DNA from 2 places in the Arthrobacter sp. USHLN218 genome. Region 1 is predicted to be linked to the other one. Evidence: predicted binding sites of a transcription regulator. Region 1 holds the regulator's gene; the other holds the start of a gene.
What was found. The regulator LexA, encoded in region 1, represses DNA repair genes until DNA is damaged. The targets are predictions, from matches to a motif close to TCGAACANNTGTTCGA.
Positions count from the first base shown of each region.

Region 1 (8,300 bases):
GCTTGTGGACCGAGGGAACGGCCGCGGACGCGGACAATTCCCTGCGCGAACTGGCTGCACTGGCCGAGACCGCCGGGTCGGAGGTTCTCGACGGCGTCGTCCAGCGGCGCCTGAAGCCGGACCCCGGAACATTCCTGGGATCGGGCAAGGCGCAGGAGCTGCGGGACATCGTCATGTCCACGGGGGCTGACACGGTGATTGTCGATAGTGAGCTGTCGCCATCGCAGCGGCGCGGTCTTGAAGACATCGTCAAGGTCAAGGTCATTGACCGCACCGCCCTGATCCTCGATATTTTCGCGCAGCATGCCAAGAGCCGCGAGGGCAAGGCCCAGGTCGAGCTCGCACAGCTGGAATACCTGCTGCCGCGCCTGCGTGGCTGGGGCGAGAGTATGTCCCGCCAGGCCGGCGGCCGCGTAGGCGCGGCCGGCGGAGGTATCGGTTCCCGTGGCCCCGGCGAAACCAAGATCGAGCTGGACCGGCGGCGCATCCGCACGCGTATGGCCAAACTTCGGCGGGAGATCGCCGGTATGAAGCCGGCGCGGGAGACCAAACGGGCCAACCGCAAGCGAAACGCCGTGCCGTCGGTCGCAATTGTCGGCTACACGAACGCGGGCAAGTCCTCGCTGCTTAACCGGCTGACCAACGCGGGCGTCCTCGTGGAGAACGCGCTGTTCGCGACCCTCGACCCGACGGTCCGCAAGGCCGAAACTTCGGACGGGCTTGGCTACACGCTGGCGGACACCGTCGGCTTCGTCCGCTCGCTGCCCACGCAGCTTGTGGAAGCCTTCCGGTCGACTCTTGAGGAAGCAGCCGATGCGGACCTGATCCTGCACGTGGTGGACGCTTCCCACCCCGATCCTGAAGGCCAGATCGCGGCGGTCCGCGAGGTGCTGACGGAAGTGGACGCGCGCAAGATTCCCGAGATCGTCGTGCTCAACAAGGCCGACGCCGCTGATCCGTTCGTCATCGAACGGCTTCGGCAGCGGGAACCGCGGCATGTCGTGGTCTCGGCCCGCACCGGGCAGGGCATTCCCGAACTGCTGCAGGCCATCAGCGACGGCATTCCGCGGCCCACTGTCAAGCTCGAACTCCTGATTCCTTATGACCGTGGCGACGTCGTCAGCCGGCTGCACAGCCCGGACGCGGAGATCCTGTCGATGAACCATGGCGAGGAGGGCACCGAGCTCGAAGTCATGGTCAGGGAGGGCCTGGCGGCCGAACTCGAGGCCTTCATCCGGCGTGGCTGAGGAACAGGCGGAGGCCCTGCGCCTGCTCGACGTTGCCGTGCAGGCGATGGGCGGGCAGGACCGCCAGGGCCAGCATGATATGGCTGGCCGGGTCGATACGGCGTTTCGGCGGCGCGAACATCTGCTGGTCCAGGCGGGCACGGGAACGGGCAAGTCCTTGGCCTACCTAATTCCGCTGATCGTGCACGCGCTGGAGAGCGAGAAACCGGCGATCGTCGCGACTGCCACGCTCGCCCTGCAGTCCCAGATCGTCAAGCGGGACCTGCCTCGGCTGCTGGAAGCCATCGCCGATGAGCTGCCGCGGCCGATCGATGCCGCCTTGCTCAAGGGCCGCAACAACTACCTGTGCCTGCACAAGATCGACGGCGGGTTCCCGGCGGACGATGCTCCGGAGGCGCTCTTCGATCTCGCCGAAGAGACCGTTCCGCATCCGGCGCCGGCCCCCGGGCCGACCACCGCCCTGGGACAGGAAATCAAGCGGCTGCGGGCCTGGGCAGAGGAGACCGGCACGGGGGACCGGGACGAAATCGTGCCCGGAGTCAGCGACCGGGCCTGGCGGCAGGTCTCCGTGAGCGCCATGGAGTGCCTCGGCGCCCAGCGGTGTCCGGTCGCGGCGGAATGCTTCAGTGAGCGTGCCCGGATGCATGCGGCCGAGGCCGACGTAGTGATCACCAATCATGCGATGTTGGCCATCAACGCGTTCGAGGGGCTGGCCGTCCTGCCGGACTACGACTTCGTTGTTATTGACGAGGCCCATGAGCTGCAGGACCGCGTGACGGGGGCGGTCTCGGGACAACTCTCGGCGGCCATGATCACGGCCGCCGCCTCCAGTGCCCGCAAGCACACGGCGATCAGCGTCGATGCGCTGAACACCGCGGCCAAGAGCTTCGAAGCGGCGTTCGACCAGGTTCCGTCCGGACTCATGGCGGCCGGCCTGCGGCCCGAGCAGGAACTGGCGCTGACCCAGCTGCGTGAGGCGGCTCGAACGGCACTGTCGGACTCCAAGCCCGATGGCTCGGGCGCGGTGGACGGCGGCAGGCAGATGGCAAGGTCGCGGCTGGCAGCAATTCTGGAGCTATGCGACCGGGTAGTTTCCACCGCCCAGAGCCGGGAGGTCCTGTGGATCACCCGTCCGAGCAGCTTCACGCCGGGCAGCGGTTACGGACCCCCGGACGAAACGCTTCCGCCGATGCTGAACGTTGCGCCGCTGTCGGTGGCTTCCAGGCTTCGCGAGGGGCTGTTCGAGGGCCACACGGTCGTCCTCACATCCGCGACCCTCGCCATCGGCAGCGCATTCGACGCCGTCGCCGGCTCCCTGGGCCTGCTGGGCGAAGGAGCGCCGAAGTACAGCAGCGCGGACGTCGGGAGCCCGTTCAACTACCCGAAGCAGGGCGTGCTGTATGTGGCTTCCCACTTGCCCAAGCCGGGCCGAGGGACAAGCCCCGAACAGTTGGATGAGCTCGAAGCGCTGCTGCGCGCCTCCAACGGGGGTGCTCTCGGGCTCTTCTCGTCGCGGCGCGCTGCCGAGGAAGCCGCCGCGGAGATGCGCGAGCGGCTGCCCTTCACGATCCTTTGCCAGGGCGAGTCGTCCATGGCTGCGCTGGTCCGGCAATTCTCGAGCGAACCGAATACCTGCCTGTTCGGGACGATGACGCTGTGGCAGGGGGTCGACGTGCCGGGAGAGGCCTGCCGCCTGGTGGTTATCGACAGGATTCCCTTCCCGCGGCCGGATGATCCGCTGATGACTGCCCGTACGCGGGCCGTGTCGCAGGCAGGCGGGAATGGTTTCATGACCATTTCGGCCACGCACGCCGCCGTCCGGCTCGCCCAAGGCGCCGGACGGCTCATCCGCGCTGCGGGGGACCGGGGCATGGTGGCTGTGCTCGATTCGAGACTGGCCAATGCCCGGTACGGTGGCTTCCTCAGGGCGGCGCTGCCGCCGTTCTGGTCGACGAAGGACCGGGCGACGGCGCTCCAGATCCTGCAGCGCCTGGCGGGCTAAGGGCCCGCCGGGCAGCGGCTAGAGGGCGCGCATCACCGAAACGACCTTGCCCATGATCGTCGCGCTGTCGCCGAGGATCGGTTCGTACTGGGTGTTCTGCGGCAGCAGCCAGGTGTGGCCATCCCGCTGCCGGAAGGTCTTGACGGTAGCTTCGTCGTCCAGCAGCGCGGCCACGATCTCGCCGTTGACGGCGCTCGGCTGCCGGCGGACGACGACCCAGTCGCCGTCGCAGATAGCCGCATCGATCATGGAATCGCCGGAGACCTTGAGCATGAACAGCTCGCCGTGTCCTACGAGCTGCCGGGGCAGGGGCATGACGTCCTCGACGACCTGGTCCGCCAGGATGGGGCCGCCCGCGGCGATCCTGCCGACCAGCGGAACGATCGCCGTGTCGGAAGCCGTGGCCAGTTCCGACACCGACAGGCCGCCAGTGCTGCGGAGTTTGTCCGGTTCGGCCACGCCTTCGATCTCAATCGCGCCCGTCTCGAGCGTCAGCGGCGTCAGGACCTCCATGGCCCTGGGGCGCTTGGGATCGCGGCGGATATATCCGAGCTTCTCCAGTTGCGCGAGCTGATGCGTGACGCTGGAGAGGCTGGCGAGCCCGACGGTGTCGCCGATCTCGCGCATCGACGGCGGGTAGCCCTTGGCGCTGATGGAACGCTGGATGCTCTCGAGGATCTTCTTCTGGCGGGGCGTCAGGCTCTTGGGGGACGCACCCGCGCGCCTGCGTGCGCTTCCCGTGCCGGCGGTACCTGAAGTAGCTGCACTCTTCCTCGACATGAACTGGCCCCGGTTCTCTATCCGGCCACCCGGGCTAGCCAGGGTGGCCGGTCCAATGTTGTCAGTGGCAGGTGATGCACTCAGGCATGGCCGCCATTTCTTCAAGCCTAGGGCAGCCACAGCACGATCTCAAACATTTATTCGATCGAGTCTCGACAATATTCGATCACAAGTGCTACAAATGGAATCCGACAGTTCGAATATGCGTTCGAAACAACTGATGCATACGCACGCGGAACGGGAAGGTACCCCTCATGTCTGCTCAGCTCGCCCCGCACGTCGCCCCGCACGCTCTGTTGGGCTCGACGCCCGCGCTGCGGCTTACCCGCCGCGGCCGCCTGGTGCTCATCGGGTTGCCCCTGATGCTTGGCGCCGCCGTCCTGCTGACCCTGGTCGGCTTCTTCACGGCACCGGCCTTGGCGAGCTCGGGACCTGGCCTCGGCCCCGGCCGCACCGTGTCGGTCGCCGTCGCTCCCGGCCAGACGCTCTGGGATGTGGCCGTGCTGGCAGCGCCGGACCGACACCCGCACGATGTCATTGCGGAGATCCAGCAGCTGAACAACCTGCCGGATTCGGTCGTCCGTGCCGGGCAGCGGCTGTTCGTCCCGCTGGGGGACTAGGGACTGTAATAAGAGCCGCTCCGGCAGGCCCGATTCCTGCCCCGGGCCTGCCGGAGCTTAAGCTGGTCAGGTGAACGACCAGCTGGATCTACTCAACCGACTGCCCCTGCGTAACAACCTGCGCGGACTGACTCCGTACGGAGCTCCGCAACTCGACGTTCCCGTGCTCCTCAACGTCAACGAGAATACGCATGGACTGCCTCATGAGGTTGCGGACGCGATAGCGGCGCGCGTCCAATCGGCGGTGGCGGGTCTGAACCGCTACCCGGACCGCGAATTCACGGAGTTGCGGGAGGCGCTGGCCAAGTACCTCGGCCACGGGCTTTCCGCGGGGAACATGTGGGCCGCGAACGGATCCAACGAGGTGCTGCAGCAGATCCTGCAGGCCTTCGGCGGCCCGGGCCGGCGTTTGCTGAGTTTTCCTCCCACCTACTCGATGTATCCGCTCCTTGCCAGCGGCACTGACACGGAATACGTGACTGCCCGCCGCGGCGCCGACTTCGGGCTGACGGCCGGCCAGGCAGCCAAGGCTGTCCGCGATACCGCGGCCAACATTGTCGTCCTATGCTCGCCGAACAATCCGACCGGAACCGCGCTCGGGCTCGATGTCGTCGAAGCTGTCTACGAAGCAGGCGAAGCGAGCCAGGCGATTGTCATCGTCGATGAAGCGTATGCGGAATTTGCCCATGTCGGTACTGACAGTGCCCTGACGCTGCTGCCGGGCAGGGAGCGGCTGATCGTCTCGCGGACGATGAGCAAGGCCTTTGCCCTTGCCGGCGCCCGCGTCGGCTATCTTGCGGCAGCTCCCCAGATTGCGGATGCCCTCCGGCTGGTGCGGCTCCCTTACCACCTCTCGGCCGTCACCCAGGCGACCGCATTGGCGGCTCTCGACCACGCCGACGCACTGCTCGCCAATGTCGAGGAGATCAAGGGCCAGCGGGATCGCATCGTCAGTGAGCTGGCGTCGCTCGGGCTGCAGCCCGCGCCGTCGGACTCAAATTTCGTTTTCTTCGGCGGCCTGAAGGACCCGCATAAGGTCTGGCAGGGACTGCTGGACGCCGGCGTGCTGATCCGCGATGTCGGCATCGCCGGGCACCTGCGCGTCACTGCCGGCACCGAGGCCGAGACCACCGCCTTCCTGGACCGGCTGCGGGAACTGCTCTGAGCTTCGGTCTTCTAGACTGATAGGTGCGGGTTCCCAGTCAACCCGCAATGACCACTTTTGCCACAAAGGAATTCCATGACCACGGATATCGCCACCACTGCACGCACAGCACGCCTCGAACGCACCACCAGCGAGTCGTCGGTGCTGGTTGAGCTGAACCTGGACGGCACCGGTCAGTCCGACATCAGCACCACTGTCCCGTTCTACGACCATATGCTCACGGCCCTCTCGAAGCACTCGCTGATCGACCTGACCGTGAAGGCCTCGGGGGACACGCACATCGACGCCCACCACACCGTCGAGGACGTCGCCATCACGCTCGGCGAAGTCCTGAAGAGCGCGCTGGGCAATAAGGCCGGTATCCGGCGTTTCGGCGAAGCTACCGTCCCGCTGGACGAGGCCATCGCCAACGCCGTGGTCGACATCTCGGGCAGGCCTTATCTCGTGCACGACGGTGAACCGGCCGGCCAGGAATACCACCTGATCGGCGGCCACTTCACCGGTTCCCTGACCCGCCACGTCTTCGAGGCGATCACGCTGCACGCGCAGATCTGCCTGCACATGCGGGTGCTCGGCGGCCGGGACCCGCACCACATCGTGGAGGCTCAGTTCAAGGCATTCGCCCGCGCCCTGCGCGCCGCCGTGGAGCCGGATCCGCGCGTCGAAGGCATTCCGTCGACCAAGGGAGCGCTCTGACCATGGCGCCCAAGGTGACCGTACTGGACTACGGGTCGGGCAACATCCGGTCGGCGGTCCGGGCGCTCGAGCATGTCGGCGCCGAGGTGACCCTCAGTCACGATTCGCGGGCCATCCTCGAAGCCGATGGGCTGGTCGTGCCCGGTGTCGGGGCGTTTGCCACCGTGATGGAGGGCCTCAAGTCCGTCGACGCCATCCGCTGGATCGGCAGGCGCGTCGCCGGCAGCCGGCCGGTCCTGGGGATCTGCGTCGGACTGCAGGTGATGTTCGAGGCCGGCGTCGAGCACGGCGTGAGGACCGAAGGCATCGGTGAATGGCCGGGCACCGTCGAGCGACTGGCTGCCGAGGTCGTCCCGCACATGGGGTGGAACACCGTCCAGCCTCCGGAAGGCAGCCGGTTGTTTGCCGGGATCGAAGACGAGCGGTTCTACTTCGTGCATTCCTACGGCGTCCAGCACTGGGACTTCGACGTTAACCAGCCGGCCATGACTCCTCCCATGGTCACGTGGTCCGATCACGGCGGGCCCTTTATCGCCGCCGTCGAGAACGGTCCGCTGAGCGCGACACAGTTCCACCCCGAGAAGTCCGGGGACGCGGGCGCCGCCTTGCTGCAAAACTGGCTTCGGACCTTGGGCTGATCCGCGCATGTGGAGTGTTGTCCTGATGGGCCTGGCCGGCCTCCTGGCCGGCGGCGCCATTGCCTTCCGCGGCCAGCAGGCGCCGAAATGGCTGATCATCAGCTTCTGGTTCCTGGCAGCTATGGCCCTGGTGGCCGCATACCTGCTTACCCTCGGCCCGGCCGAGTAATTCCTTCGATTAGTTCAGAAAGCGGATTCCCCTATGACGACGCAAGATGCCCCGATCCTCGAACTGCTGCCCGCCGTGGACGTCGCCGACGGCCAGGCCGTGCGGCTCGTGCAGGGCGAGGCCGGCAGCGAGACAAGCTACGGTGATCCGCTGGACGCGGCCCTGGCCTGGCAGAACGACGGCGCCGAGTGGGTCCATCTGGTGGACCTCGACGCGGCCTTCGGGCGGGGCTCCAATATCGAACTGCTGCAGCGCGTGGTGCGGGAACTGAGCATCAAGGTTGAGCTGTCCGGCGGCATCCGCGACGACGCATCGCTGGACCGCGCACTGGAGCTGGGAGCTGCCCGGGTCAACCTCGGGACCGCTGCGCTGGAGAACCCGGAGTGGACGGCCAAGGCTATCGAACGCTACGGCGACGCTATCGCCGTCGGACTCGATGTCCGGGGCACCACCCTTGCGGCCCGCGGCTGGACGAAGGAGGGCGGCGACCTCTGGGACGTTTTGGCCCGTCTGGAAGACGCGGGCTGCGCGCGGTACGTGGTCACTGACGTGACCAAGGACGGCACGCTCCAGGGTCCCAACCTGGACCTGCTCAAGGAGGTCGCCTCCCGCACGGCCAAGCCGGTCGTTGCCTCCGGCGGCATCTCCAGCCTCGATGATCTGGCCGCCCTGCGCACCCTGGTGCCGCACGGCGTTGAGGGAGCGATTGTCGGCAAGGCGCTGTACGCCGGCAAGTTCACGCTGCCCCAGGCACTCGATACCGCCGGCCGCCGCTGAGCCTTGGCGGACAAGAGGGAGCTGCCGGGCCACATCGCCGCCGCACTGGCCGGCGCCGGCGGCGCGACGGACTCGGCAGGCAGGCCGTGGAGCGGCCGCGACCTGAGCGGGCCGGGCAATCCGCTGCACAATTTCAACGACGACGACGGCGGCGCCGACCAGGGCTACCTGAAGGCCATCGCGGCGCTGGCCGACGGCACCGGGGG
Region 1 covers NZ_JBBCYT010000001.1:767,647-775,946, forward strand. Annotated here, with positions in the region: gene hflX (GTPase HflX) at 1-1,247, shown strand, start outside; gene WFH44_RS03385 (ATP-dependent DNA helicase) at 1,294-3,249, shown strand; gene lexA (transcriptional repressor LexA) at 3,268-4,029, opposite strand; gene WFH44_RS03395 (LysM peptidoglycan-binding domain-containing protein) at 4,284-4,649, shown strand; gene WFH44_RS03400 (histidinol-phosphate transaminase) at 4,720-5,814, shown strand; gene hisB (imidazoleglycerol-phosphate dehydratase HisB) at 5,890-6,510, shown strand; gene hisH (imidazole glycerol phosphate synthase subunit HisH) at 6,513-7,148, shown strand; gene WFH44_RS03415 (hypothetical protein) at 7,156-7,317, shown strand; gene priA (bifunctional 1-(5-phosphoribosyl)-5-((5-phosphoribosylamino)methylideneamino)imidazole-4-carboxamide isomerase/phosphoribosylanthranilate isomerase PriA) at 7,351-8,094, shown strand; gene WFH44_RS03425 (SseB family protein) at 8,098-8,300, shown strand, end outside.

Region 2 (8,300 bases), on a different contig from region 1:
CCGGATGCTCCATCAGTGTGGTGAAGGTGACCGGCATGCGTGTTTCCACGCCGGGCAGGCCGTGCGGCATCGCGCGGACGTCGTCGGTCCGCTCGCGCTTCTGCGCCAGGTCGTAGCAGGAGTGGTCCGAGGCGACGGTATGGATGGCGCCGGCCGCGAACCGGGCGCGCAGCGCGGCCACGGTCTGCGGGCTGCGCATCGGCGGGCAGCAGGCGTACCACTCCGGAAAGCTCCCGCGGTAGACGGTGTCATCCAGTGCGAGATAGTGCGGACAGGTCTCCGAGAAGGCGTCCTGTCCGCGCCGGCGGGCTTCGGCGACCAGGTCCACCGCTCCCGGCGTCGACTGGTGCACAAAATACACCGGCGCTCCGACGTATTCGGCCATGGCCAGCACTTCCTTGACGGACGCTTCCTCGGCCAGCTCCGGCCGGGTCTCGGGCAGGTGCTCGATCCCGATCGTTCCGCCGCGAGCGTGCTGCTCCGTGCAGTCGTGGATGATGGCATCGTGCTCGGCATGGATGTAGGTCAGCCCGTCCAGCCGCACCATGTCGCGCATCACCTTGAGGATGGTGTCGGAGTTGGCCATCGTGGTGCCGCGGTTGGTGGTGTACATCTTCACCGAGCGGATGCCCTCGACGGCCAGTTCCTCCAGCTGCCCCGGCACCGTCTCGTCCCACTCGATCACCGAGCCGTGCAGCGCATAGTCGCAGCGCGAAATCCGGGCCAGCTCCTTCTTCTTCCGCGCCGCCGCCAACGGCGTTTCGGAGGCGTCGGCCGGAATGCCGAAGTCGATGATGGTCGTGGTGCCGCCCCAGAGCGCCGCCGTGGAGGTCACCGCGTAGTCGTCCAGCGTGGAGAATCGGCCGGTCACCTGAGCCACATGGCAGTGTCCGTCCACGCCGCCGGGAATGACCAGGCGGCCGGCGGCGTCGATGGTGCGCTGGGCCGTCGGCACGGGCAGGTCGGCGTCCTGCAGCTGCTCGATCCGGCCGCCGCGCACCACGATGTGCGCCTGCTGGCGGCCGAAGCTGTTGACGACGGTGGCGTTGGCGACCACCAGTTCGGGAGGTCCTTCGTTCACGGTTGCCTCCTAGCGTCCGGACGCGGCCGGCACGGATTGTAGGGAATCCAGTGCGGCCTCGAGCGCCGGGGAGAGCCCCTGCCGCCGCTTGGCCGGGGGAGCGGCGAAGGCGCCGGCGCGGTGCGTGCCGCAGTCCATCCCGACTACGGCTTCGGCCATGCGGATGCCCGCGGCGATGCCGTCCACCACCGGCACCGGGATCTGCCCGCGCAGTTCCCGGGCAAGTCCCGCCAGAGGTGCGCCCGCAAGGATTACGACGTCGGCGCCGTCGTTCTCCACTGCTTTCCGGCTGAGTGCCAAAAGGGTGTCCCGGAAATCGTGCTGCACGGCGCCGATCCCGCCGAGCTCCTCCTTGATCGAATGGATCGAGGCCAGCCGACTGGCCAGGCCGGAGCGTTCCACGCAGTCCCGGTACCAGGCCTTGATCCGGTCCGAGATCGCGATGATGGAGAACTTCTGGCCATGCAGTGAGGCCGCGTAAAGGGCGGCTTCGGTGATGCCGATGACCGGCACGTCCGCCAGTTCCTTCAGCGCGGGCAGGCCGGGATCGCCGAAGGCGGCGACGACAACGCCGTCCACCTGGCCGTGGTGCTCCGCGATGAGCTCGGCGACGGCGCCGGCGGCGACCAGCGACTCGAACCGGGTCTCGATGTATTCGACGCCGTGGCCCGCGGTGCGTACCACGAGTTTGGTGCCGAGGGAGGCCGAGCGCAGCGCCTCGGCCTCGATCAGCGCGGTCACGTCGCCGCTGATGTTGGGATTGATGACAAGGAGTTTCATGGCTTCTTCCGTTGCTCTGCCAAGTGGGTTCGGCGGTAGTCTTCGGGGAACTGCTGGCGGTACTTGTCGACGTGGTGGGCCGACTGGGCCGCGGCCTGCTCCGGGTCGCCGGAGGCGATGGCCTGAAGCAGCTCGCGGTGTTCAAGGATCAGCTCCGGCACGTCATTGGCGTAGCCGAAGATCCAGTTCATCCGGCCCTGCAGCGGTTCCAGCGCCGCCCGCAGGAAACCGTTGTCCGCGATGCGGGTGATGGCCTCATGGAATTCGCTGTTGGCGCGATGCGCTTCCACCAACTGCCCCTTGGCCAGGCATTGGTCGGCCTGGTCCAGGTAGCCCTCCAGATCGGCCAGGTCCTCCGCCGTTGCGCGGGTGGCGGCCAGCCGGCAGGCCAGGACTTCCAGCGAGTGCCGTACCGCGAACAGGTCTTCGACGTCCTTTTCATTGAGGCTGCTCACCTCGGCGCCGCGGGCGCCGCGGTCGCTCACCAGGCCTTCCTGGCGGAGCATCCGCAGCGCCTCGCGCACCGGCAGCCGCGAGACGTTGAACTCGGCGGCGAGATCGCGCTCTACGAGGCGGGTACCGGGGCCGTACCGGCCGTCGAAGATCCGCGAACGGATGGCATCGCGCACGGTCTCCCGGAGCGGCTTGTCCCTCTCGGGGGTCTGAGTCCCGGTCAGCATCTGTGTCTCCATCCGTTGTCGGTTCCCCGGGGCTTTCATCCCCGGCCTGTCTCGTGAGGTGCGATCTGCTGACGGCTACACCGGCAGCCGCTTGCTGTAGTCCAGCGCCAGCACTGCTACGCCCATAATCACCGCGGCGCCCACGAAGTAGAGCAGTGCCCAGGTGTAGGAGCCGGTGGCGCCGACAATCAGCCCGACCACGATTGGGGTGACGAAGCCGGCGATGTTGCCGCTGAAGTTCATCGCGCCGCCGAGCACGCCGGCGTTGGTCCGGCCGCCCAAGGTGGCTGGAATGGACCAGAACAGGCCGACCCAGCGCAGGAAGAACAGCACCATGGAGAGCAGTGCAACGGCGGTCATCGAGTCCGGGACGACGGTGACGCCGATCAGTCCACCGGCCACGACCAATGCGGAGATGCCGAGCAGGGTGCGCATCACGACGTTGGCGGAGCCGCCCTTTGCCCGCCAGCGGTCCGCGAGCCAGCCGCCGAGGATTTCCCCGACGAATCCGGCGCCGAAGATCACGAAGGTGGACCAGCCGATCGTCTTCAGATCGAAGCCCTTGGCCTCCGACAGGTACAGCGGGCCCCAGGTCAGCAGACCGTAGAACACCCCGTTGAAGCCCAGCCAGCCTAGGCACATCGCCCAGAAGGAGCGGTACTTCAGATAGGGCAGCAGCCCGCGGCGGCCGGAGTGGCCATCCGCGACGGCGGCAGCATCCTCAGCGGCATGTGATTCCTCGAGGTAGCTGGCCTCGGCCTCGTTGACGCCGCGGTGCTCGCGCGGATTATCGCGGACGTACCACCAGACGGCCAGGCCCAGCAGGACGGTTGCGGCGCCGGCAATGATGAACGCCCAGCGCCAGCTGCCTGTCGCGGCGATCAGGCCGGCGATGACGATACCGCCCACGCCGGCGCCCAGCGGCGCACCTGCGTCGAGGATCGTGGCACCCCGGCCGCGCTCCTTCGAATGCATCCAGAGCGCATTGAGCTTGCCGCCGGCGGGCATGACGCCTGCCTCGGTCACGCCGATGGCCATCCTGGCAATGAACATGCTGGCGAAGCCGCCAGCGAGGCCGGATGCTGCCGTTGCGGCGCCCCATCCGACGCAGGATGCGGTGACCATTTTGCGCGGTCCGAACCGGTCGATGAGCCAGCCGACCGGTATTTGCATCAGCGCATAGGTCCAGAAGAAGGCTGAGAGCAGTAGACCGACGAGTTCGGGGGAGAGGTTGAATTCCTTCTGGATGATGGGCAGCGCCACCGAGATGGAGCCGCGGTCGATGTAGTTGACGGTGACGAGGAGGAGCAGCAGCAGGAACAGCTTCCAGCGGACGTTGGTGCGACGTTGCACCTTCGACCGCTCGGGTGCCGAGCTCTCAGTCCGAGTGTTTTGAAGGGACACTTCTTCTCCTTCGATTAGGAGTTAGCGGGCAGGTCACCAGGAACATGCGAGCGGCATCTAATTCGTTGAGCGCCCGGAACCGGAACCTATGACGCGAGAGTCTTTTGGGATCCCGTTTTGGGATCCCAAAAGACAATGTATGGTGTGATGCAGGCAACGAACAAGGGTTTTTTGGGCTATATCGACATCCCAACCAGGAGGGCCCGGCGAAACGGGCGCTGCTGTGCGTTTCTACCAAGGAGGCGTATCCGGCTGCAGCGGCCCGTCGCCGAAGGGGCGGCTCCAGCCCTCGGGCGGTCCGGCCGATGGCTGGATGGATGAGCCCGAGGCAGCGGTCAACGGGAGACGTCCGTCCATGGTCAGGCTCCGCTCGTCTTCCTGCGGAGCCCCGGCACCGAGTTGTCCGCCGCGTTTCAGGGCAGGCACATGCCGGTAGCGGTTGCGTCGTGGCACCTGGGACGGGTCGATGTAGGCGGGTGGGATGAACCACGGTATCCCCTCGATCGATTCGATCGTCCAGTCTTCCGCGTGAACCAGGTGGTGATGGAACGAGCAAAGCAAGACGCCGTTTGCCACTGATGTCCGCCCCTTGTGCTTTTTCCAGAACCGGATGTGATGGGCTTCGGTCCAGTGCGCTGGCATGGTGCAGCCGGGAAAGGCGCAGCCTTTGTCGCGTGCAACGAGTGCCCGTCGTTGGGCCGGTGTGAACAGGCGTTGGGCGCGTCCGACGTCCAGGACTTCGCCCTTTCCGCCGAGGACGAGGGGAATGAGGTCGGAGTCGCAGGCGATTTTGCGGGCTGTCTGAGGTGTGATCATTCCGCCGAAGACGGCCTGCCCTGAGCTGCCGATGCCGGATACAAGGTCGTTGTAGTCGATGTTGACCATGACCTGCGGGCGGTGGCCGCCGGTGGCGGGAAGCTCGTCCGTAGAGAGCGCGATCCGGCAGGACCCGACGAGGCCTTGCAGCAACTGTTGGGGGCGGGTAGGCATCGGCCAGTCGGGGGCCGGGCGGTCATCCGCTTCCACGCCGGCGTCCTGCGCCGCCGAGGAGTCGCCTTCGGCCGTGAACGTCTTGCGCAGGCGCGGGTTCGTGTGCGTGTTCATGGCGGTGATCAGGTGTTCGTACTGTTCGTCGGTCGCAACGACTTCGAACCTGTTGAGGCCCCAGCGCTTCGGTTTGACGAAGACACCCTGCTGGGCGGCCAATTGTTCCGTATTCGGCTCCCGGCCGTTCGAGTCGATGGCGGCTTCCCATGTCCTGGTTATGACGCGCAGTGTGTCCAGATCTGACTCGGCGGCCTGCCGGGTCAGTTGCTGCTCCATCGCAGCGAAGTCCTCAGGGGAAGCGACGGGACGGACCCGTTCCAGTGTGTCGTGGATGAGCGTTGCGGCCTTGCCATCGATTTCCGATTCAGCCAACCCCGCTGCCAAGTGTTCGTACTTCGGCGGCGCTTCGCCGCCACTGATGAGGGTTTGCGGCATCGTGCCGGCGCCTAGGCGAACCCTGCGGTTGGCTTCGCTCCGGCTGATGCGCAGCCGGGCGCGGAGGTAATCCAAAGTGTCGCGGAACTCGGACTTCGACTCCGGGTTATTCGGGTCGCGGCCGAGCAACGCCGCGACATTCTGTTGGTCGACGGCATGCGCGCCAGTTATCTGCAGTTGCTCGACAGTCCTTGAGAGGTCCTCGACGAGCGCCACGCACTCTGCCAGTTCTCGCGGATCCTGTAGGGCCGCATCTTGGCGAAAGGTGACGGCAAATTCCTGCAACGCGCAGCGCATGGAAGCGAGGAAGCCGGGGGCTTCCTGCTGCGCTTCGAACGATGCGATTGCCATGAATTAACGCTATCGAAGGCGTATTCGAGATGCATCCAAAAAAGGACTGTGTGTAGGACAGGAAACGGCGTTCCAAAGGTGCATTGAATCAGACGGAATAGTAAGGCTGACAGCCGCAAAACCCCTGCGATCGCGCCGGGATCAGCGTGCCAAAAATCCACGCAGTGCGGTGGATTGTGTCGTTTCCTGCCCCTGCACTGATCAAGGTCACCGGGGACCGCAGGGTCGCCGGAAGGTTGTCGTGTCAGCGTCCCGCAAAAGTGTGGGCGAGCTATGTCGGCTGTATAGGGATCGGGCGGCGCGTTGAGTGCGCCCGTTTCCATGCGCCGTGCGCTGATATCCAAGCCGTCCCGGGCGGTCGCATTACAGACTGAAGGGTCAGTAATTGCGTGAGCCGCATCACCTCAACGTTGGGAGTTCAAAGATGGCAGTCAACGAGTTGGATTACATTGTGGTCGGCGCCGGTTCGGCCGGTTCGGTCCTCGCCCGCAGGCTGATTAACGCGGGGAAGACCGTGGCGGTGCTGGAGGCCGGCGGCGAGGACACCAACCCGGCGATCCACGATGTGTTCGCGCTCGGCTCGCTCTGGCATGGCCCCGAGGACTGGGACTACTACACCACAGAGCAGGAAGGCTGCGTCGGCCGCCGCCTGCACCTGCCGCGCGGCAAGGTCACCGGCGGCTCGCACGCCCTTAACGCCACCATCTGGGTCCGCGGCGCCAAGCAGGACTATGACACCTGGGCGTACCTGGGCTGCCCGGGCTGGAACTGGGAGGACGTCCTTCCGGTCTTCAAGGCCATTGAAACGTACGACGGCGGTGCCTCCGATACGCGCGGCGGTTCCGGCCTGCTTGATGTGGTGAAGGAGTACCCGCGCAACCCGGTCCAGAACGACATCCTCGAGGCCGCGCAGGAAGTCGGCGTGAAGCTCAACGAGGACTACAACTCCGGCGACGTCGAAGGCGTCTCCCAGATGCAGCTCAACATCCGCAACCGCAAGCGCTTCAACACCTGGCACGCCTACCTCAAGCCCGTCGTCGGCCACGAGAACCTCACGCTGATCACCAACGCGCACGTCCGCCGCCTGCTCATCGAGGACGGCACCGTCACCGGCATCGAATACGAGAAGGACGGCCAGCTGCACCGGCTGACCGCGGGCGAGACGGTGCTCGCCGCCGGCGCGATCAACTCGCCCGAGCTGCTGCTGCGCTCCGGCATCGGCCCGGCCGAGGAACTGCGCGAGGCAGGCATCGAGCCGGTGCTGGACCTGCGCGGCGTCGGCAAGAACCTGCACGACCACCTGCTCTCGCCGGTCATCTACACGACGACCAAGAAGGAGGTCCCCGCGCCCGAGGTCGCCCCGGCCGAGGTCCACCACTTCTGGAAGAGCAGCCCGGACCTGGCCGTGCCGGACACGCAGCCGATCCACTTCTCCGTCCCGATGTACTTCCTGGACGACATGACGGGCCCGGAGAACGGCTTCTCGCTCATCGGCGGAATCGTCCGCCCGCTCAGCCGCGGCGAGATCACGCTCTCCGGCCCCAACCCGGAGGACCCGATCCAGATCGACCTCGGAGCGCTCACCGCGGAGGAGGACGTCCGCGCCCTGGTCGCCTCGGTCCGGCAGTGCCGTGAGATGGGCCGCACCGCGGCGCTGGCCGAGTGGGGACCCGAAGAGGTCTACCCCGGAACCGAGTACTCCGACAGCGACGAAGACCTGGAGCGCTACGTCCGCGAAACCGCCGTGACCTACCACCACCAGGTCGGCACCTGCAAGATGGGCCTGGACGAGCTCGCCGTCGTCGACCCCCGCAGCCTCAAGGTCCGCGGCCTGGCCGGCATCCGCATCGCCGACGCCTCCATCATGCCGCTCGTCCCCACCGGCAACACCAACGCCCCCTCGGTGCTCATCGGCGAAAAAGCCGCCGAATTCATCACCGGCATCCCCGCCGGCACCGAGGCCTAGGCCTCACGGTGCTCTAGGGGGCTAAAACTGCGGGCCCGCCGGTTGTTCCGGCGGGCCCGCAGTGCTATCACGACGACGGTTTTTTCGTGAGGGGATCTCCCGCCTTCCGGCTCGCCGTCAGACGAGCTTGGCCAGTTCTGCGAGCAGGTCCTTCGCCCGCCGGTCCTGGTTCTCGGCGAGCATCTCGTTGGTCAGGAAGGAGAAGCCGACGTTCTTGCCGGGCCAGGCGCCGTGGAGTCCGCCGCCGGCGCCGGAATGGCCGAAGGCGGGCGCGACAGGCCCATAGGTTCCGATGGGGTCGGCGAGTTCGTAGCCGAGGCCAAAGCGCAGGGGCCTGTCGTTGATCGCGTCGACTCCCTCCGACCAGGTGGTGGTGGCGTCGGCCAGCGCCGGCGGGCTGACCACTCCGCCGGCCGGATCGGCAAGACGCGAGTAGAGGTTGGCCATGGCATCGGCGGTTCCGATGCCGCCGCCGGCGGACATCTCGCCCCGGCGCATGCCGATGCTGTTGAACGGGTCCTTATCCGGGTCCACCAGGTTCCGGTACATGCGCTCG
Region 2 covers NZ_JBBCYT010000005.1:236,776-245,075, forward strand. Annotated here, with positions in the region: gene WFH44_RS13480 (amidohydrolase family protein) at 1-1,081, opposite strand, end outside; gene WFH44_RS13485 (aspartate/glutamate racemase family protein) at 1,091-1,861, opposite strand; gene WFH44_RS13490 (GntR family transcriptional regulator) at 1,858-2,541, opposite strand; gene WFH44_RS13495 (MFS transporter) at 2,617-3,894, opposite strand; gene WFH44_RS13500 (HNH endonuclease signature motif containing protein) at 4,177-5,778, opposite strand; gene WFH44_RS13505 (GMC family oxidoreductase) at 6,203-7,744, shown strand; gene WFH44_RS13510 (serine hydrolase domain-containing protein) at 7,862-8,300, opposite strand, start outside.
Region 2: a site for LexA is predicted at 5,791-5,806, ahead of WFH44_RS13500 (HNH endonuclease signature motif containing protein). Genes of this name have one in related genera too.